4 regions of the Agrobacterium sp. CG160-95 genome follow, and region 3 is predicted to be linked to each of the others. Evidence: riboswitches for the same ligand, from Rfam matches in the RefSeq annotation. Region 3 holds a riboswitch; each other region holds the start of a gene.
What was found. A riboswitch is a leader RNA that binds a small molecule or an ion and turns the genes downstream of it on or off. The one in region 3 is predicted to bind cobalamin.

Region 1 (5,042 bases), on a different contig from region 3:
CTCCTGGTCCGCAGATGATGGCGTCGATGCCCGCCGCCTGGAACAGCCCCGCCTCCGTGCCGTAGCTGACGGCGGCGAGACAGGGGGTGCCGGTCAATTCCTCCAGAAACAGAACAAGGGGAGCATTGGCTGCAAGCGAAAGCGCCGGATAATCGCTCATAGGCGTCCACTCGATATCGACACCCTTTGCTGCAAGAACCTCGACGCTTGCGCGAATCGGCCCGAGCAGTTCAAGCGGCGATATGCCGGAAATCGCCCGCGCTTCCAGCTCGATGGCCGAGAAATCGGGGATGATGTTGATCGCCTGGCCGCCCTTCATCGTGCCGATCTGCAGCGAGGAATAGGGCGGCTCGAAAGTCGCTTCAAAGGGGCCTTTCGTCAGCTCATGTGCCGTCTCCACGGCCTTTGCCATGATGCCGGTCATCAGGTGAATGGCATTCACCCCCTGATCAGGGCGGGACGAATGGCCGGAACGGCCACGGATGGTAATGCGAGCTGCTGCTTTGCCCTTGTGTGCACGAACCGCCCGCATATTGCTCGGTTCGCCGATAATTGCGCCCGCCGGTGCGGCGCACAGTTCAGGCAATCTGGCGAGAAGATGCGGAACGCCACGGCAACCCGCCTCTTCGTCATAGGAAAAGGCGATATGCACGGGACGTTTCAGCGCCATGCGCGAAAATGCAGGCGCCGCGGCGAGAACCGTGGCCAGAAAACCCTTCATGTCGGTGGTTCCGCGCCCGTAGAGACGATCATTTTCCGCCCGCAGTGTAAAGGGATCGGAAGACCATTCCGGCTCGCTGGCGGGTACGACATCCATATGGCCGGACAAAACATAGCCGGCGCGATCGGCCGGGCCGAAGGTGGCGAAGAGATTGGCGCGGTCGCCCTCCGGTCCCGCAAGCAGCGATACTTTCGCGCCGTGGCTTTCAAGATAATCGGCGATCCAGCCGGCAATATCGCCATTGGCGGTTCCAACGACCGACGGGAAACCGACGAGACGCTCAAGGATTTCGATTGCGTTCAATGGTCGTCTCCGCTGACCGGATTGTCATCCCGAAAGCTTAGAATGGCCTGCCACGTTTATCTGCTGAAATGCGAATGATTTCGGTAGATTGTTGTGACCTTCCAGTGCTTTCAGAAAATTCGTGCTGGCGTAACCGGCTACCGTCGGATGTCGTGGGCTAGGCCGGGACCGGATGAAGGTTGTGAGCCGTAGGGGATGAGGGCCGTTGGTTATGGACCTGCTCAAAGTCGATAGTTTCGAGCTGCGGACCGTGGATATCGCGGACGTGGATGCCGATCATCTGCATGCACTCTCCATGGCCGTCGGATGGCGATATCACGCGAATGAATGGTGTTTTCTGCGGCAATGCGGCGTGGGTCTCGCTGCGCTCGATGAGATCGACCGTGTTGTCGCAACCGCGATGCTCTTTCCCTATGATCAGGGGTTTGCGACGCTTGGCATGGTCATTGTTTCCCCCCGTTTGCAGGGGCAGGGCGTAGCACCATGGCTTGTGCAGAAACTTGTCGCGAAATTCCCCACTGTCTCCCTGCGGTTGAACGCGACGGGAGCGTCGCGGCGGTTGTTTTCAAGGTTGGGTTTTGCCGGTGATACGGAAAAAGTATATCTGTTCCGGGGAAGGGCGAATTGCCTTTTCGAGATACCGCCGCCCGGCAGAAAACAACGAATAGAGCCGTTATCCGCAGATCATCTGACTGATGTGGTGGAACTAGACCGGGCGGCTTTTGGCGTTTCGCGCCGGAACGTTTTACAGCGACTTTTGACGCAGAATGCGGGTTACGGTGTGTTTGAGGCGGACCGTCTTACCGCTTTTGCGCTGCGCCGTGCGGCGGGGCGGGGCCACATTATCGGTCCGGTCGTTGCGGGTGCGGACATGGATGCGATTGCGCTTGTGAGGCGGCATTTTACCGATCTGGACGATGAGCTGGTGCGTCTCGACACCATCAGCGACAACAATCTCTTTATTGATTTTATTGCGCAATCCGGGCTGGTGGTGATTGAAACCCTTACCACGATGTCCAAAGACGCGCCGCAACCGGCGCCTTCCGGCGCTACAAAAATTTTCGCGTTGGCGGGTCCGTCTTTGTGCTGAGCTGCAGCACTATCGCAATTGACGCCCCGGCGCTTGCCCCTTATGTCAGAAAGCGACGGTTCCTGAAGCCGAAGGGCAAAGGGATTAATAGGGAACATGGTGCGGGTGATTTCTATCGCCCAATGCCGTGGCTGCCCCCGCAACTGTAAGCGGATTGCCGCTCATCCTCGTGACGCCTGAAACGCGTCATGCCACTGCACCCTTCAAGGTGCGGGAAGGCAGATGAACGGCGCATATTCGTGAGCCAGGAGACCTGCCGTCATAATATTGACCATCGTTACGGGCGGGGATGCCCGGAAGAGGAGCTGATTATGACCTTTCCGTCCGCGGAAACGTATTTAGAGTCCCGTTCTCCATCTCCACACTTGTTGTCGCTCTGTCACTACGCGTTTTGACGCGCGGCCTGCGGATCACGCCACTTTATTTAGACTGGAGAACATATGTTTCATTTCAAACGCCTGCCGGTTTCCGCCGGTCTTCTGGCTGTCGCATTAGCGGCCTTGCCCGCCGGTGCCGCTCAGGCTGCCGAAACCACCTATCCGCTGACGATCAATAGCTGCGGCCACGAAATCACCTTCAAGCAGGCGCCCGCCCGCACAGTATCGGTCGGCCAGAGCACGACCGAGGTTCTCTATCTGCTCGGCGTGGCCGACAAGGTGGTAGGCACGGCGCTGTGGATCGGCCCGGTTCTGAAGGGTTACGAAGACGCCAATGCCAAGGTGGAGCGGCTTGCCGACAATGATCCGAGCTTCGAGGCGGTGGTTGGCAAGAGGCCGGACCTCGTGACGACGCAGTTCCAGTGGCAGATCGGTCCCGAAGGCGTTGTCGGAACACCGGAGCAATTCGCCGAACTCGGTATTCCCGTTTATACCTCCCCTGCCGATTGCATGGGCAAGGACAATTCCGGCGGCGGCGACGGCGTGCGCAAGTCCGTTTTCACCATGGACCTGATCTACCAGGAGGTCCGCGACCTTGCGAAAATTTTCAACGTGCAAGATCGCGGCGAGGAAGTCGTTGCCGACCTGAAAAAGCGTGAGGAAGCCGCCCGCGCCAAGATCGCTTCGGCGAATGGCAAGATTTCAGCAGTCTTCTGGTTCTCCAGCGCCGAGTTGGATATCGATCCTTACGTGGCGGGCCGCAATGGTGCGCCGGGTTACATCATGTCCGCGCTCGGACTGAAGAACGTTATCGAAAGCGATGAGGAATGGCCGACTGTTGGCTGGGAAACCATCGCCAAGGCCAATCCGTCCGTGATCGTTGCCGGCAAGATGGACCGCCGGCGTTTCCCCGCCGATGATGTCGCCGTCAAGCTCAAGTTCCTCGCTACCGATCCGGTTGCCAGCATCATGCCCGCCGTCAAGGCGGCCCATGTCTTCGAAATGGACGCGCAGGCGATGAACCCGACCATCCGCACGATCGAAGGCATTGAAACGCTGGCCGAGGCGATTTCCACAGCCGGTCTCGCCAAGTGAACGGTCTTTCCGTCAATCTCGGCAGGGCGGGTCTGGCTTTTGCCGCACTCGCCCTGCTGCTCGTCGCACTGATGGCCGGTGCGGCCATCGGCGAGACTGCCATTCCGTTCGACGTGGTGGCAAAGACCATTGCCAATCGTGTCTTCCATGCGGGTTATCCGCTGGAGCCGCTGGATGAGGGCATCGTCTGGAGTTACCGCCTCAGCCGCGCCGTTGTTGCCGCGTGCTGTGGCGCCTCGCTGGCGCTGGCCGGTGCGGTGCTTCAATCACTTCTGCGCAACCCGCTCGCCGATCCCTATATCCTCGGTATTTCCGCAGGCGCCTCAACCGGGGCCGTGGCCGTGGCGCTTCTGGGCTTCGGGGCGGGGTTCCTGACGATGCCGGCCGGCGCCCTGATCGGGGCTTTTGTGGCTTTTTCGCTTGTCAGCCTTCTGGCGGTGCGGGCAGGGCACGGCAACAGCGCCATCATCTTGGCGGGGGTCGCCGGTTCGCAACTGTTCAACGCCATGACGTCGTTCATCGTCACCAAATCCGCCAATGCCGAACAGGCGCGCGGCATCATGTTCTGGCTGCTGGGCAATCTTTCGGGCGTGCGCTGGCCGGATGTCTGGCTGGCTTTGCCGGTCAGTATTGCGGGTCTAGGGGTGTGCCTCTGGTACGCACGCGCGCTTGATGCTTTCGCTTTCGGCGGTCAGGCAGCAGCTTCGCTCGGTATTCCGGTGCGCCGGGTCTATGCGGTGCTGATCTCGGTTTCGGCGGTCATGACGGCAGTCATGGTGTCGCTGGTCGGTTCCATCGGCTTCGTCGGTCTCGTCATCCCGCATGCGGCGCGCATCTTCGTTGGCGTTCGCCACGGCATGTTGCTGCCGGTGACGGCGCTAACCGGTGCAATTTTCATGATCATCGCAGATATTCTTTCGCGCACCGTCATTCCGGGGCAGGTGCTGCCGATCGGCGTGATCACTGCGCTGGTCGGCGCGCCCGCCTTCGCCTTCATTCTCGGGCAGAAGAGAGGCCGGTCATGAAATTATCCGCCCACGATCTGCATTTTCATGCCGGCAATCTCGACATCGTGCGCGGTGTTTCGCTGGAGGTCGCCCCGGGCGAGTTTCTGGGTATCATCGGGCCGAACGGTTCGGGTAAAAGCACGCTGCTTTCCATGCTGGCCGGCATTCGCATGCCGCGTCGGGGTCATGTCATGCTTGGTGAGGAACGGCTTGCCACATTCGGGCGGCGCGAACTTGCCCGCAGGCTGGCCTTTGTGGAGCAGCAGGCCGAAACCACCGAGCGCATCAGCGCGCGACAGGCCGTGGAACTGGGGCGCACGCCCTATCTCGGCCCGCTTTCCGCATGGTCGCCAAAGGACGATGCCATCGTCGATGCGGCGCTCGGAAATGTCGATATGGCGGACAAGGCCGAGCGAAACTGGCATCACCTTTCCGGCGGCGAACGCCAG
Region 2 (5,042 bases), on a different contig from region 3:
GGCATTACCGAAGAAAACCTGCAGAGCCGAACACGCGGCACCATTCTCATGGCTGTTTCCAACAAGTTCGGCTCGATGGTGGTGACAACAGGCAACAAGTCGGAAATGTCGGTGGGGTATGCGACGCTTTATGGCGACATGAATGGCGGTTTCAATCCCATCAAGGACCTCTACAAGATGCAGGTCTACGCCATCTCCAGCTGGCGCAATTCCCATGTGCCGCCCGGCGCGCTCGGGCCGTCCGGCGAAGTGATCCCCGCCAATATCATCTCCAAGGCGCCATCCGCCGAATTGCGACCCAACCAAACAGACCAGGATTCGCTGCCGCCCTATCCGGTGCTGGACGATATTCTGGAGTGCCTGGTGGAAAAGGAAATGTCGGTCGAGGAAATCCTCGCGCGTGGCCATGATATCGCGACGGTGCACCGGATCGAGCATCTGCTCTATCTCGCCGAATACAAACGCCGCCAATCCGCGCCCGGGGTGAAGATCACCAAGAAGAACTTCGGCCGCGATCGCCGTTATCCGATTACCAACCGGTTCAGGGACAGGTAGTCGAAGGAGGGCATGGAGGGAGCTTGCTGGACCCCGAATCTAGTTCGGGGTGACGGAGTGCGGATGCTGCGGCTTCGCCATATATCGATGGCGAAGAAGCATCCTTTTCCTCCAACGGCGCGGACACGCCGCGCCGTCTCCCTATCTCGTTAAATAACCTGCCCCACATCGATGCGGTTACCATCCGGGTCTTCGAAAACGAAGGCCCGCAGGCCATAATCCTTGTCCTGCAGACTTTTGATGATGCGAAGCCCGTGGCTTTTGCAAAGCGCATGCAGCGCGTCGGCGTCGCTGACCAGCATATGCGCCACATTGAAGGGGGCCGGTTTGTGCGTTGACTGCAATGTCAGGTGCAACTCGGCGTTACCTTGTTTCAGGATCATGAAACCGACAGGGTTGCCGTTTTCGAAGGTCTTTTCGAAGCCCAGCACACGGACATAAAAGTCATGGGCCTTCTCGATATTCTTGACAGGAAGCATTGCGGCGATCCGACCGAAGCGGATGCCGTGATCGGCGATGGTGTTCATCGCGGAACCTCGGATCTGGGAGAAACGGGCAGGGGTGCGGGCGGTGCCGGAACGCTGCTGTTTTTTCCTATTTGAATTTGCAGGGCGGTGCCTGCGGCAATAGGATCATAATTACGGCGGTGGCGGATGCAAACGGAATGGTTGTGCCATTCAACGCTCCACGCCAGACGATCGACAGGCCCGGGAGGCAGCATGCGCAGTTCCATCGAAATCTTCAACATCCGCACTCGGCAGATGCGGGTGGTCTGGCAGACGCCGGAGCTGTTCGAGGCTCCGAACTGGTCGCCGGACGGGAAATACCTGCTTCTGAACTGCGACGGTCTGCTTTATCGCCTGTCACTTGCCGGCGACCCTTCGCCTGAAAAGGTCGATACTGGCTTTGCGACAATCTGCAACAATGACCACGGCATTTCGCCTGACGGTTCGCTTTATGCCATTTCCGACAAGGTGGAGTTCGGCAAGAGTGCCATCTATCTGCTGCCTTCGACGGGCGGAACGCCGCGGCTGATGACTAAGAACCTTCCGTCCTACTGGCACGGCTGGTCGCCGGACGGGAAAGGTTTCGCCTATTGCGGCATTCGCGATCAGGTTTTCGATATTTATTCCATGGACATAGACAGCGGCGTTGAGACACGCCTTACCCATGGTGAGGGCCGCAATGACGGGCCGGATTATTCGCCGGATGGAGAATGGATCTATTTCAACTCCAGCCGCACCGGCCAGATGCAGATCTGGCGCGTGCGGGTGGATGGCTCGGCCGTCGAGCGTATCACCGACAGCGCCTACGGCGACTGGTTCCCGCATCCGTCCCCCAGCGGTGACAAGGTCGTCTTCGTCTCCTACGACGCCGATGTCTTCGACCATCCGCGCGACCTTAACGTGCGCGTGCGGCTGATGGATATGGATGGCGGTAATGCCGAAACGCTGTTTGACCTTTTCGGCGGGCAGGGAACGATGAATTCGCCCAACTGGTCACCGGACGGGGATGAGTTCGCTTATGTGCGGTATTTTCCCGTTGGGTGATGCGGTAGGGAGTGCTTCAGCCGGCGCGCTTCTGCGCGGCGGCTGAAGGCCGCAATACGCCGGTGAGGTGGCCACGGTCACATTGCCGCATCGCTGCGCAAGATACTTGTATTTGCAATCTTTGTTGCTCATAAGCTTCTTCGTCAGGTGCCTGCCCTTTAGGGCGGGAGAATCGGGAATCCGGTGCAAGACCGGAACGTGCCCAGCGCTGTGAGGCGGATGCCCTTTTTCTTGATGCCACTGAATCCATTCGGGAAGGCGAAAGTGGGCGGATGAAGCCGAGTCAGAAGACCGGCCTGACAGGATAGACCAGACCGCGTGGACGGCGGCAGGTTGTTGCAGCAGCGCGTCGTGCAGGCGAAAACCGGAGCCGGTTTTCGTGGCGGCGCGCCAGCATTGTTGGGGATAGACGATGCCGACCGATCCACTCGCGACCAGTTCGCTCGACGCCGATGCATTCGATCACGCGCTTTCGCCCGCCTACCCGTTTTCCGAGGGGGAGCGAGAGGCGATCTACCGTGCCATCGAAACCCGCCGTGATGTGCGCGACCAGTTCCTTCCGGATCCATTGCCGGAAGATGTGGTCGAGCGCTTGCTGAAGGCGGCGCATTCCGCGCCCTCGGTCGGTTTCATGCAGCCGTGGAATTTCACGCTCGTCACTGACGGTGCGGTCAGGCAGGCAGCCTGGGTTGCCTTCAGCCGCGCCAATGGCGAGGCGACGGCGATGTTCGAGGGGGAGCAGCAGGCGCTTTACCGCAGCCTCAAGCTTGAGGGCATCCGCAAGGCGCCGCTCAGCATCTGCGTCACCTGCGATCCGACGCGTGGCGGCAAGGTGGTGCTGGGCCGTACCCACAATCCGCGCACCGATGTCTATTCCACCGTCTGCGCCATCCAGAACCTCTGGCTTGCAGCGCGCGCCGAAGGCATCGGCGTCGGCTGGGTCAGCATTTTCCACGATAGCGACATTCGGACCATTCTGGAAATCCCGGACCACATCGAGATCGTCGCCTGGCTATGCCTCGGCCGCGTCGATACACTTTATACCGAGCCGGAACTGGCGGTGAAGGGTTGGCGCCAGCGCGTGCCGCTGGAGGAGCTGGTGTTTCGCAATCGCTGGGGCGGGCGGTAAAGAGAACACGCGACCGCCTTGTGAGTGAGATAGAGCGTTGCCAACTCCATACCGCGTGCTTGATGGGAGCTATTGCTGCGGCTGAATGCCCTTCAGCGCCGGGTTCTTCAGGTCGATCCGGCCTGTCTGGTCGGGCAGGAATTTAGGGCCGATGACGCGGACCCTGCTGTTGTTCGGGTCATAGTCGCGTTCCGGAACCGGTTGTTCCGGCGGCTTTGCGGCCTGCTGCAGTTCGGTGGGTTTTTTGGGGGTGTCACCTTGCGGTGGTGGAATGGTCGTGATGCTGGAATAGGGTTTCTCAGCTTCCGGCCGCGCAGCCTCCTGCTGCTTCATCTCCTCGTGATAGGCGGCCATGTTGCAGGCGCAGCCTGGGGCTTTCGTTGAGGCATTTCGATAAGCAAAGGCGGTCGGCAGGTCCTTATAGGGCTTTCCTGTTTCAGCCGAGACCATGTCAGCCGTTTCCTGCTCCGTCATGGAGTGGAAATAAAGCTCCGTCTGCGTACCCGGACACATTTTCTGGCATTGTTCGGCCTGCGCACGGAAATCGAGCGGCGAGGCATTGGAAGCGATGGGGAAAAACGAGCCGTCGCAGGTGCGCACGCACAGCGTCCTGAGCCCGCCCTCCGCAGCGGCATTGGGGTAGGTCGAAAGCCCTGCCTGTCCCGGCGGGTTGCCCTGTTCGCCGAAGGCGTCGGGGTAACGTGTCACATCGGGTGCCGTCGGCTGGCGCGCTTCCGTTTCCGGAATGGCGCTGCAGCCATTGGCGTCGAGTGCGGCGAGAATGCGCTGGCGTCTGATGTCGCCATCATCGCTGCCCTGGGCCGCCATGGCATAGTCGCGGTCACGGATGATGGCATCGCGTTCGCTCTGCGCATCCGCCATCGCGTCGCTGATCTCCGCGCAGAGTTCGGCATTCGGGCTGCCATAAACGGTGACGCTTGCGGATGAACAGCCGTAACGGCGCAGATCGTTCCTGATCCTGCGGATCTCGATGTTCTGGCGGGTGAGCGCATTGGCGTAACGCCGTACCTCGGCGGTGTTGCCGATGACACGCGGCGGTTCGCGCAGCTGCGCATAAAGCGTATCGCAGACCTGATCCGCGAAAGCAGCGGCCGGGGCGATGAAAACAAGGGGAAGCAGGAGGCCGATAATGCTGCGGCGCCGGGTCAATGGTGCGATCCGTTCGATGTCCCCGGCCGGTGGCGAGGGTGTTATGCTTCGGGAAATCCGTGTTTCAGGAAGATAACATAAGCTGTTGCCGCAATGCGGCAACAGCATGTTCAAAACTGCGTTAATACGCCTTCATCACACCGAAGGGTGCGATGCCTGCACGACGGCAAAGGCCGCCATGTTGACAACGCCGCGCGAGGTGACGCTGGGCGACAGGATATGGGCGGGAAGAGCCGTGCCAAGCAGGATGGGGCCGACATGCAGGCCCTCCGTCAGCGTGCGGGTGACGCCGAGCGTGATGTTTGCGGCATCGAGGTTCGGGAAGACCAGCAGGTTTGCTTCGCCGGTCAGCACGCTGTTGGGCATGGCGCGCTTGCGCAGCGCTTCCGAAAGTGCTGAGCCGCCCTGCATTTCGCCGTCCACTTCCAGTTCGGGTGCCGCTGCCTGCACGATCTTCAGGGCGCGGCGCATCTTGCGGGCGCTTTCCGAATCGCGCGACCCGAAATTGGAGTGGCTGGCGAGCGCGATCTTCGGCGTGATGCCGAAGCGGCGGATTTCCTTTGCCGCGAGAATGGCCATTTCAGCCACTTCTTCGGAGGTCGGATCGTTGTTGACGAAGGTGTCGGTGAGGAACAGCG
Region 3 (5,042 bases):
TTTGGAATTTCCGCTGAAGCGATGTTCTGAGGCAACGGCTTCTTTATCTTGGGATCGCTGCTACCGTATGGCCACCACTGTCCCCATTTCCAAAAGGCAATTGCTGCTCTCGGCAAATACGTCCTGCTGACTGAGACCCACTTTTTTCGGCGATCTTAGCGGCCGTCGTGCTCCCGAGATTTTCGGCGTCTGGGAAGTTGTTCTGTTTGGCAAAAGTCACGAAGACGTCGGTGGCGTTGGAATAAATGTCTTCCAACCGAGACGTTTGGCGCAAACACTCAGCAGAAACAGGGCCGATTTTTAGAGAACAGGCGGTCTTGGCAGCTTTGCGCCAAGAGGCGGACATCCGTCGAAGCTCTCAGGATGATCCGCGCCGTGACCTTATAGCCATTCGTAAGTCTCCCAGCGTGTGTCGCGATGGGCGCGGTGGCGGCGAACGGCAGCCATCCGCAGGTTCAGACTATCAAAAAACTAAACAGTGAGCTCTCTTCGGACGATCTCAGCTCCTGCGCTCAAGGAATTCAGCTTGTCTCTTGCCACACGACGAGACAGGGGGGCCATGCCGCAATTGGTGCAGGGGCAAAGTTTATCTGCGTCGACAAACTTAAGCGCCTTTCGCAGCGTTGCAGCGACTTCCTCCGGGGTTTCGATGGTATCGCTTGCCACATCGATGGCCCCGACCATCACTTTCTTACCTCGAACAAGTTCCAGAAGATCCATTGGGACATGAGAATTGTGGCATTCGAGGGAGATCATACCGATGCCGGATTTCTGCAGCTTGGGGAGAGTTTCCTCATACTGCCGCCATTCTGACCCGAGTGTCTTTTTCCAATCCGTATTGGCCTTTATGCCGTAACCGTAGCAGATATGGACGGCGGTCTCGCACTTCAGCCCTTCAATTGCCCTGTCCAAAGTGGCAACACCCCAGTCATTCACATCGTCAAAGAATACGTTGAAGGCAGGTTCGTCGAACTGGATGATATCGACGCCGGCAGCCTCCAATTCCTTTGCTTCCTCGTTGAGTATCCCGGCAAATTCCCAGGCAAGCTTTTCACGGCTCTTATAATGGCCGTCAAAGAGAGTATCGATCATCGTCATCGGACCCGGCAAAGCCCATTTGATGGGTTGTTTGGTCTGCTGGCGAAAAAACTTGGCGTCTTCGACGAACACGGACTTCTGGCGAGACACTGCGCCGACGACTGTCGGGACACTCGCATCGTAGCGATCGCGAATTCTGACTGTCTCGCGTTTTGCAAAATCGACCCCGTCGAGGTGCTCGATGAAAGTCGTGACGAAATGTTGGCGTGTTTGCTCGCCATCACTGACGATGTCGATGCCGGCCTGTTGCTGATCGTACAGTGAAAGGCGCAGGGCATCTCTCTTGCCTTCCAGTAATTCCTCGCCCTCCAGCTTCCAGGGCGACCACAGTTTTTCGGGCTGCGCAAGCCAGGAGGGTTTCGGCAGGCTGCCAGCGGTCGATGTGGGGAGAAGTTTCTTCACGATGGGACCTCTTCTAAGTGATGCTCAGGCGGGGCGGTGAGCAAACAATTGCTCAAGGACGGCGCGGTATGGCTTGATGAAGTGTTTTTCGGTGAACTTACCCTGATCCACCGCCAAGCGATTTCGTTCGTCGCGATCGTAAATGACCCGGGTCAGCGAATAGTCCTGGTGCTTCAGGTTGGGCTGGTAAAATGTCCCGGCTGCTGCGTTCGCATTGTAGATTTCGGGGCGATAAATTCTCTGAAACGTTTCCATCGTGCTGATGACGCCGATTAGCTCAATATTGGAGTAGTCGCCCAGCAAATCCCCAACAAAGTAGAAGGCCAACGGCGCAACGCTGCCTGCAGGCATGAAGTAGCGAACCTGCAATCCCATTTTCCCGAAATACTGGTCGGTGGACGAGAACCCATTCTGCCGGTATTCGACGCCCATCACGGGGTGATGATTTTCGGTCCGGTAATAGGTCTTGCTGGTCGAGGCGCTGATGCAAATGACCGGCGGCTTGCGAAAGTACGAGCGGTAGGCATCCGACTGCAGAAAAGACTTGAACAGGTTTCCATGCAGGTCGCCGAAGTCGGCCGGAATGCTGAAGGCAGGAACGCTCTTGTTATGCTCCGGCAGCACAATGCTGAAGTCGTAGTCTCGCACATAGGAGGAGAAGTTATTCCCCACAATGCCGTCGATACGTTCACTGGTTTTGTGATCGATGATCGTCGTCTTCAGTATCTCGATGAGGGGAAATTTTTCACCTGCGACATCGAAGCTCATGTCGACCGAAATGATCTCCAACTCGACCGAGTATCGGTCCGATTTGGGATTATCCCAGTGAGCGAGGGCGTTGAAGCGGCTGTCGATCATGCGCATGACATTGCGCAGGTTTTCCTGCCGCTTTTCGCCCCTGGCCAGATTGGCGAAATTGGTGGTGATGCGCGTATTTTCTGAAGGACGATAGTCCTCATCGAAGGGTACGCTCGTGATCGTAAAAATGCAGGTCTGAGACATGTTGTGCCCCTATAAAGTTGGGGGCATGGGTCTGCGGACGCATAGCAAGACGGGCCGCGACAATGCAGCCTTTGCTACGGCACACTGGGACACCCCGCCCGTGGACGTTATTTCACCAAAGGCAGGTCTCCTGGCTCACGGATCATCACTTCCGTCCGTCTTCCCGGGGTAAACCAGTGACATATTGGACTTCAGCTCGCCGCTTACAGTTGCGGGGGCAGCGTCGGCTTTTCCGTATGACACGGAGCACCGACTTCCCTCTTAGCCCCGGCACGTTGCGTGCAACGACTGGGGAACCTTAGGCGTGACGACCATATTGTAAGCCACGTCATCGGTCAACATCATATAACGATATCTTTATGTCCTTAAGTCTACGTTTCCATTGTCGGTTCCGGCCGAGTAGGTTGCATTCGGCGTTGTCAGGCGATTCTCACATACGCGGACCTGGCCGTGGCAAACGTCTCGCTCCACGCACTTGAAAGGATCAGACCACACCACGAATAGTTCCTAGTGCGGGAGCAGCCTGGTGATACCGTCCAGGCGCCCAGAGCGCGTTCCGCCAGACTTAGTCGCTCCAGAAGAGCCAGTACGTCGATCGACGGTTCAGGAGGCAATTGGGGCAGCTAGAAGGCGCGCATGATTTCGCCTGCCACAGGCGTTTAATTGAAGCGGCCTCGCCGGAGGTTGGGATGCTATTCGGACATGCCCTACTGTGCCGGCGCAGCGCTAATAAAGGGATCGGCGTTTGAATTAAATAACGAATGAGCGAAGGCAAGCACCCTTAAATTGCGGGCCGATAACATCACGGGCGCGTATCCGCAACAGCACCGCCGAATTTGTGCTCGGGCCTTGGAACCGCCCCATGTCGTTGAAGGTGCACAGGAAGTTCCGATCCGCACCGGGCATCTGACAGGTCTGGCAGTGGGCGGTATTCGGCTTGGTTAATCGTACCGTCAGGCTTGAATCACTGGAACTGCTAGTCGGCAGTCAACGTTGCGGTTTTACGCTTTTCGCCGCTTTCAGCAGCGTCATGCGTCCCAGTTTTCAATCTCCGGCGCAACGGCCTGGAGCAATATCCTCCTGCTGCCGCCGAGACGGACGATTATCCCTCACAAAGACGAATACAACCGCTTTTTCTAAGAAAAGGGTTCCAGCCTTTCGCTGCAAGGATTGCCCAGGCAGTGGCCCCGACATGCGGCAACCTGAAATATTTGAAGTCGGCAAATGTCGAGGTCGGCCCGATCATCAGCCCGGTCGTCAGTTCGTCCCCGACTGTCGCGTAGATCAGGTTATCGGGAGATATTTGTGCGGCGATGGTGGCAAGCAGCGCCTCGGCCCGCTCGGCATCGCCGACCTGCTGAAATGCCAGCGCGGCCTGGGCCGTACCTTCCAGCCACACACCATCCCGATCGTCGTTAAAATCAAAACCTCCCGCAACCGCATAATGCCGATCAACCCAATGTAGAACACGCCCACTGCGGCCCCGAAACTCCGGCACGGCGAGAATGGGCCAGAGCTCGGAATCTATTCCGGACTGGCTCGAGTTGGGTGTGTCGCTTCCGGGTAGGCTGCCGACGTAAAACCGTCCCTGCTGCTCATTCCACATCGCATCAAGAAATTTGCGTGTTTTGTCCCGCATCGCCTGCCAGGCGCGCGCTCCCTCAATTTCGGCGAGCCAACCCGCAACGGCATACACATCGAGATTATGTTCCGTCGATTTCCACTCGAGTTTTGCCGGTGCAGGCTCATGACCGAATGTGCCACCTGTGTAGCCGATATCGCGGACGCCCGCCGTATGCGCATCGATCCAGCGCATGAGTTTGGTCGCTGCCTGCACATAGGACGGATTGCTTAATCGTTCACTGGCAGTGAGAAGCGCAAGTGCCGCCCAGGCCAGGTTGCCCGTTGCGCTGCCGACCTGATAGTCATCCTCGACCCACGTCTTGCTGGCCTCACTCCAGAAACCGGGCAAAAGCATAGCATCGTTTTCGTTCGCAACGGGGCCGGAACGGTAGGCGTTGCGCAGGCGGCCATCGCTGTAATAGCGATCGTTGTTGACGGCGAGCAGCAGCGCGTCGGCAACCCTTTTCGCTTCGGCATCGTTGCCACAGGAAAAAAGGGCAATCGTCGCCAGGGCATTGTCATAGGTGAAACCCGCATTTGAAAGAGCGGGATCAAGCGCTTTACCGCCCGGTGCAGGCTCAAAGCTCCGAAATATGAAGGGGGGGGTGGATTTGTCCATCTTCCCAACGAGACCCGCACACAAGCTCACAGCAAGGCGGTCGCGAACTGATCCGGAACCGGTGCGCCCGTCGCCAGCAGCGACCACTCCTGTTGTGAAGCAGGTCATGAGAACTGTCGCGACGATCGATTTGACAGACATGAGTTTTCCGTTTGGTAGGCGCTTTTCCAAACAAGCCCGCCTCTAGCTTGCGGTTTACGTCGAGCACGGTCCCGGGTTTGGCGCGAATTGTCTTAGCTGAAGGCCCTTGCGAGTAACATCTGCATGGACTTCAAGAGGTCGCCCTGTTCCGCGACAT
Region 4 (5,042 bases), on a different contig from region 3:
GACGTGGCGGTAGGGCAGGGTCATGGTAATCCACCCGCCGATCCTCATTTCGCCCACGATCCGGTGCCAGGGCCACGAATATCTGGCCGAAACGGGCGACGCGAAAACGGAATGCGCCGTCGGCTAGTGCGTCGTCCTGTTCGGCCGAACCCCACGTGCTATCCACGGAGGCGGCAACCCCTTCAGGCAAACCCAAAAGAAAATCACGATAGTCTGAAAGTCCGACAGCCGCTTCCTGCTGCTCGACACAATCCAGCAAAGCCCGCGCCGTTTCGGGAATATCCGAAACCACATATCCTGCCGCGGCCAGATCGCGCAGCATTTCAAGCACGCTTTGCGGGACATCGAGACCAACGGCATAACCCGTGCGCCCTGGCGCAGCACCGGGATAATCCGGCATCAGAATGACGATCCGCCGTTCCTGTGGCGTGGACTGTTTTAATTGCAGAAAGGCAGCGATTCGGTTTGCCACCTGTTCGACGCGATCAGCCTCCGGTACATTGATGAGGCTGATACCGCCATCAGTCCGCACCTGCTTGAATGAGATTGCGCCAGCAAGAATCCGGCCATCGAGTTCCGGCAGAACCACATGCATGGCAAGATCGGAAGGGTTGAGACCGCGCGCATTTTCCGCCCAGCCGTCCCGTCGCGTCGTCGCCATAACCACCTGAAACACCGGCACGCCGAGGCGATCAAACAGGGTTTTACCGCTGTCATCCATCTGACTGGCAAAAGCTGTGGCGGCAACGATGGCGGCGGGCTGGAGTTCGGGCAGTACGGTTTCGAGAAAGCGAATTGCCTCCCCATCCTTGAGGCCGCTGACGAAAATCGGCAATGGCGCAAAACCGCGCTGAGAGAGCGCATTAAAAAGCGCATCCACGGGCGCCGCATCGGCCGCAAGAAGCATGGAGCGGTAAAAGAGAATGGGAAGGACAGCTGCACCGGCGGGAAAACCGGCGCAGGCTTCCGCCTGATCCACGACGCCTTTACCCGGCCGGTAAAAGCCGGCTTTCGGCAGCGGTTGAGCCTCGATATCTGGCCATGCGCCACCACTTACAAGGGCAGCAAGACCAATGGCAAGCCGGTCCATATTTTCCCGCCCACCCTCGCGGAAGAAGGCGAGGACGGACGCCAACGTCTGGCGATCAACAGTCGAGGCCGCTTCGAGCTTTTCGTCTCTCTCACTGCATTCACCCGGCAGGAGCATAAGTTTTATGCCACGTCGCCGCGCCATCGTGCTGAGCTGATCGACGCCATAGCGCCAGCGTTCCGCGCCGCCGAGAATCCGGATAAGGATGACACGGGCATGTTCGGCCGTCTTTTCGATCCACAGATCGACCGACATCGGATGCCGAAGCTCGGAGAGGTTGGCAGCGGACAGGGACGGAAGCGCGCCCTCTGCCTGCCGCCATGCCTGTTCCAGCCCGGCAAGATCGCTTGCCGAAAAAGACAGCATCACCACATCCGATCGCGGCTGGTTGAGATCAACCGGCTCGATCAGGTCGTCCAGAGACGAAGATGTGGTGGCGAGAATGTGCATTTCTATCAGGCGGCCAGCATCTGTTCGATCTTTTCGCGGTTGAGGCCCTTTTCGCCTATGACGACGAGGCGGCTGCGGCGCTCTTCACCGGCCGCCCAGGGACGGTCATAATAATGGTTGACGCGGCTACCGACTGCCTGCACCTGCAGGCGCATCGGCTTGGTGGATACTTCGACGAAACCTTTGATGCGCAGAACATTTTCCGCAGCCGCTGTCTCGGCGATACGAGCCGCCAGCGCTTCCGGATCGGTCACGGCCGGCAGGTCGATGACGAAGCTGTCGAAATCGTCATGTTCGTGGTCGAGTTCACCATCGTGATGGGTGCGGCGGTTTTCGATATCCTCTTCAACCGCAAGACCGAGGCCGATCAGCACGGCCGGATCGATGACGCCATTCGAGGCGACGACGATCTTTGCGGCCCGCGGCAAATGCTCGAGAATATGAGCCTTCGCCTTTTCCAGACCGGCGCTATCGAGCAGATCCGCCTTGGTCAGCACGATAAGATCGGCACAGGCGATCTGGTCCTCAAAAACCTCTTCGACCGGATCGTCGTGATCGAGGGCTTCGTCATTTGCGCGCTGGGCGGCAAGGGCTTCCATGTCATGCGCCACCTGACCCTCGGCAAGGGCAGCGCCATCCACAACAGCCACCACAGCGTCAACCGTCACGCGGCTCTTGATGGCCGGCCATTGAAATGCCTGCACCAGCGGCTTGGGTAGGGCAAGGCCGGAGGTCTCGATGAGGATATGCTCCACCTTCGGCTGGCGGCTCAGAATCTGCTCGATGGCCGGCTGGAAATCATCCGCCACCGTGCAGCAGATGCAGCCATTGGCCAGCTCAACGATGTTTTCCTCCGGGCAGCTCTCAATGCCGCATCCCTTGAGGATATCGCCATCGATGCCGATATCACCGAATTCGTTGACGATGATGGCAAGCCGCTTGCCATCAAGCTTTTCGAGGAGACCGCGCAGCAGCGTGGTTTTTCCAGCCCCCAGAAAGCCGGTGACGATGGTGCAGGGAACGCGGTCCAGAAGGGTGCTCATGATCTCTCCTCGGTAAAATCGAATGGGGGAATGCGCGCCACCATGCCGCGCTTCAATGTGTCGGGGCGGCCGCGCCAGGGCATCAGGCCATCTGCGGAGGCGGCCAGCATTTGCGCGCCCGTGAGCAGGTCTTCCGCATCGTTGGGCGTCAGCCCGCCGAATACATAGGACCAGCCATCGGCACCGCGCAGCACGGCACTGAGGCCGCGTTTGCAATTGGCAAGGCAATTGACGGAGCGAACATCGATGCCGGAGTCACGCGCTTTTGCGATGGCAGCTTCCGCAAGGATGGTGCCGGGGCGCGGCTCCGCATTGGGATCGGTGTCGTCGCGACAGCTTCGGCAGACAAAAACGACCACGCCAGAAGCTGTGTTGGCTTCCATTGTCCCGTCCGCACAAGAAGATGTTGTGGTAATATCCAAACCGTTCCGCTTTCCGCGCCTTTAAACTCGTCGGGGTGCGGATGTCGAAAACAGCGCACTGAAAAGCGCGGCTGCAATTCAATTCGACCGGCTGACCGGAGCACCCCGCCCGGGAGACGTTTTTTCCTGAAACGGCAGGTCTCCTGGCTTGCGGCTTTAAAACACCCTGCACCACCTTCCCGGACCAATTTTATGGTCCAGTGGCTTCACAGTGCGGGCTTACCGCTTACAGTTGCGGGGGCAGCCACGGAATGACCCGGTATGGGGTGGAACCGTGTTCCCTCTTAGCTTTTCCCGTTGCCGGGAAAAGACCGTCAGTGCCTTACCCTTAGGCTGAACGGGCGTGACGGTCAATGCTGCCGGCTTGTCGATTGCCGGGTGCGGCAAATTGAGTATAGTCGCCGCTCCGAATGGCGGGGGCATAAGGTCCCGCGCCTCTGGACGAGAAGGAAAACGCGATGACACGCGATATCAGCGACAGCGAAGCCGAACGCCACCGGCAGAAAATGGTCAACCGCAAGACGGTTCAGGATGCCGAAGTCGCGGAAAAGACCATCGAAAAAGGTCTGCTGATGATCAATACCGGCCCTGGCAAAGGCAAATCCACGGCCGCTTTCGGCCTTGCTTTGCGCATGCTCGGCACCGGGCGGCGGGTCGGCGTCGTGCAATTCATCAAGGGCGCATGGTCGACGGGTGAACAGCAGGCCCTGACTTTGTTCGGCGACAGGGTGGAATGGCGCACTATGGGCGAGGGGTTTACCTGGGACACGCAGGACCTGAAGCGCGATGTCGCGGCAGCTACAAAGGCCTGGGAGGAAGCGAAAGCACTGATGGCCGACGAGACGATCGGATTGCTGGTTCTCGACGAACTGAACATTGCGCTCCGCTATGATTACCTGCCGCTGGAAGAGGTCGTCGAAACGCTTTCCAACCGTAGATCCGATCTGCATGTCATCGTTACCGGCCGCAACGCCAAACAGCCGTTGATCGACGCTGCCGACATGGTGACGGAAATGACCCTCGTCAAACATCACTTCAAGGCAGGCGTAAAGGCGCAGGCCGGGATAGAATACTGACATGAGTGCACGTGTGCTGATGTTTCAGGGAACCGGCTCGGATGTCGGCAAATCGCTGATGGTGGCTGGCCTTGCCCGCGCCTTCGTCAGGCGTGGCCTGTCCGTCATGCCGTTCAAGCCGCAGAACATGTCGAACAATGCGGCGGTCACTGCCGATGGCGGCGAGATCGGTCGCGCGCAGGCGCTGCAGGCGCGGGCTGCAGGCGTTCCGCTGTCGGTTCACATGAACCCGGTGCTTTTAAAGCCGCAGAGCGAAACCGGCGCACAGGTCGTCGTACAGGGTAAAATTGTCGGCAATGCCAAGGCTGCCGATTATCAGCACATGAAAGCCGGGCTGATGCCGCGTGTGCTGGAGAGCTTCGAGCACCTGAAACAACAGGCCGATCTGGTGCTGGTGGAAGGGGCGGGAAGTGCTTCCGAAATCAACCTCCGCGCCAACGACATCGCCAATATGGGTTTTGCCCGCGCCGCGGATGCTCCCGTGATTCTGATCGGCGATATCGACCGGGGCGGGGTCATCGCCAGCCTCGTGGGCACAAAAACCGTTCTCGAACGCGATGATGCCGCGATGATAGAGGGCTTCATCGTGAACCGCTTTCGCGGTGACCCTACGCTGTTTTCAGACGGCATGCGGATGATCGCGGAAAAGACCGGCTGGGCGTCCATCGGGCTATTGCCGCATTTTTCCGATGCTGCGAAATTGCCGGCGGAGGACGCCCTTGGGCTTACCGGCCCGGCGCAACAAAAGCCCGGCGCGAAAATCCGCATTGCCGTGCCGATCCTGCCGCATATCTCCAATTTCGACGATCTGGATCCGCTCGACATGGAGCCGGATGTGGAGCTGATCCGAGTGCGGCAGGGCGAGACCATTCCCGCCGATTGCCGGCTGGTTCTGCTCTGCGGTTCGAAATCCACCATAGCTGATCTCGCCGCGCTGAAAAATGCAGGCCTCGACATCGAC

Region 1: it holds a riboswitch for cobalamin, as region 3 does, so the genes downstream of both, ACQZ63_RS08960 (ABC transporter substrate-binding protein) here and ACQZ63_RS22245 (DUF1852 domain-containing protein) in region 3, are expected to answer to the same signal.
Region 2: it holds a riboswitch for cobalamin, as region 3 does, so the genes downstream of both, bluB (5,6-dimethylbenzimidazole synthase) here and ACQZ63_RS22245 (DUF1852 domain-containing protein) in region 3, are expected to answer to the same signal.
Region 4: it holds a riboswitch for cobalamin, as region 3 does, so the genes downstream of both, ACQZ63_RS20980 (DUF1636 family protein) here and ACQZ63_RS22245 (DUF1852 domain-containing protein) in region 3, are expected to answer to the same signal.

The regions. Positions count from the first base shown of each region.
Region 1 is NZ_JBNWDU010000002.1:490,713-495,754, forward strand. Features, by position in the region: gene argE (acetylornithine deacetylase) at 1-1,024, opposite strand, end outside; gene ACQZ63_RS08955 (GNAT family N-acetyltransferase) at 1,236-2,114, shown strand; cobalamin riboswitch at 2,154-2,389, shown strand; gene ACQZ63_RS08960 (ABC transporter substrate-binding protein) at 2,555-3,586, shown strand; gene ACQZ63_RS08965 (FecCD family ABC transporter permease) at 3,583-4,611, shown strand; gene ACQZ63_RS08970 (ABC transporter ATP-binding protein) at 4,608-5,042, shown strand, end outside.
Region 2 is NZ_JBNWDU010000005.1:262,000-267,041, forward strand. Features, by position in the region: gene ACQZ63_RS18570 (NAD+ synthase) at 1-555, shown strand, start outside; gene ACQZ63_RS18575 (VOC family protein) at 705-1,082, opposite strand; gene ACQZ63_RS18580 (TolB family protein) at 1,275-2,105, shown strand; cobalamin riboswitch at 2,234-2,419, shown strand; gene bluB (5,6-dimethylbenzimidazole synthase) at 2,518-3,234, shown strand; gene ACQZ63_RS18590 (DUF2865 domain-containing protein) at 3,304-4,404, opposite strand; gene ACQZ63_RS18595 (NADP-dependent malic enzyme) at 4,540-5,042, opposite strand, start outside.
Region 3 is NZ_JBNWDU010000007.1:168,840-173,881, reverse strand. Features, by position in the region: gene ACQZ63_RS22250 (methionine synthase) at 472-1,500, opposite strand; gene ACQZ63_RS22245 (DUF1852 domain-containing protein) at 1,525-2,502, opposite strand; cobalamin riboswitch at 2,606-2,818, opposite strand; gene ACQZ63_RS22240 (hypothetical protein) at 3,605-4,885, opposite strand; gene ACQZ63_RS22235 (glycosyltransferase family 2 protein) at 4,978-5,042, opposite strand, start outside.
Region 4 is NZ_JBNWDU010000006.1:288,114-293,155, forward strand. Features, by position in the region: gene cobN (cobaltochelatase subunit CobN) at 1-1,540, opposite strand, end outside; gene cobW (cobalamin biosynthesis protein CobW) at 1,546-2,583, opposite strand; gene ACQZ63_RS20980 (DUF1636 family protein) at 2,580-2,966, opposite strand; cobalamin riboswitch at 3,122-3,336, opposite strand; gene cobO (cob(I)yrinic acid a,c-diamide adenosyltransferase) at 3,464-4,081, shown strand; gene ACQZ63_RS20990 (cobyric acid synthase) at 4,083-5,042, shown strand, end outside.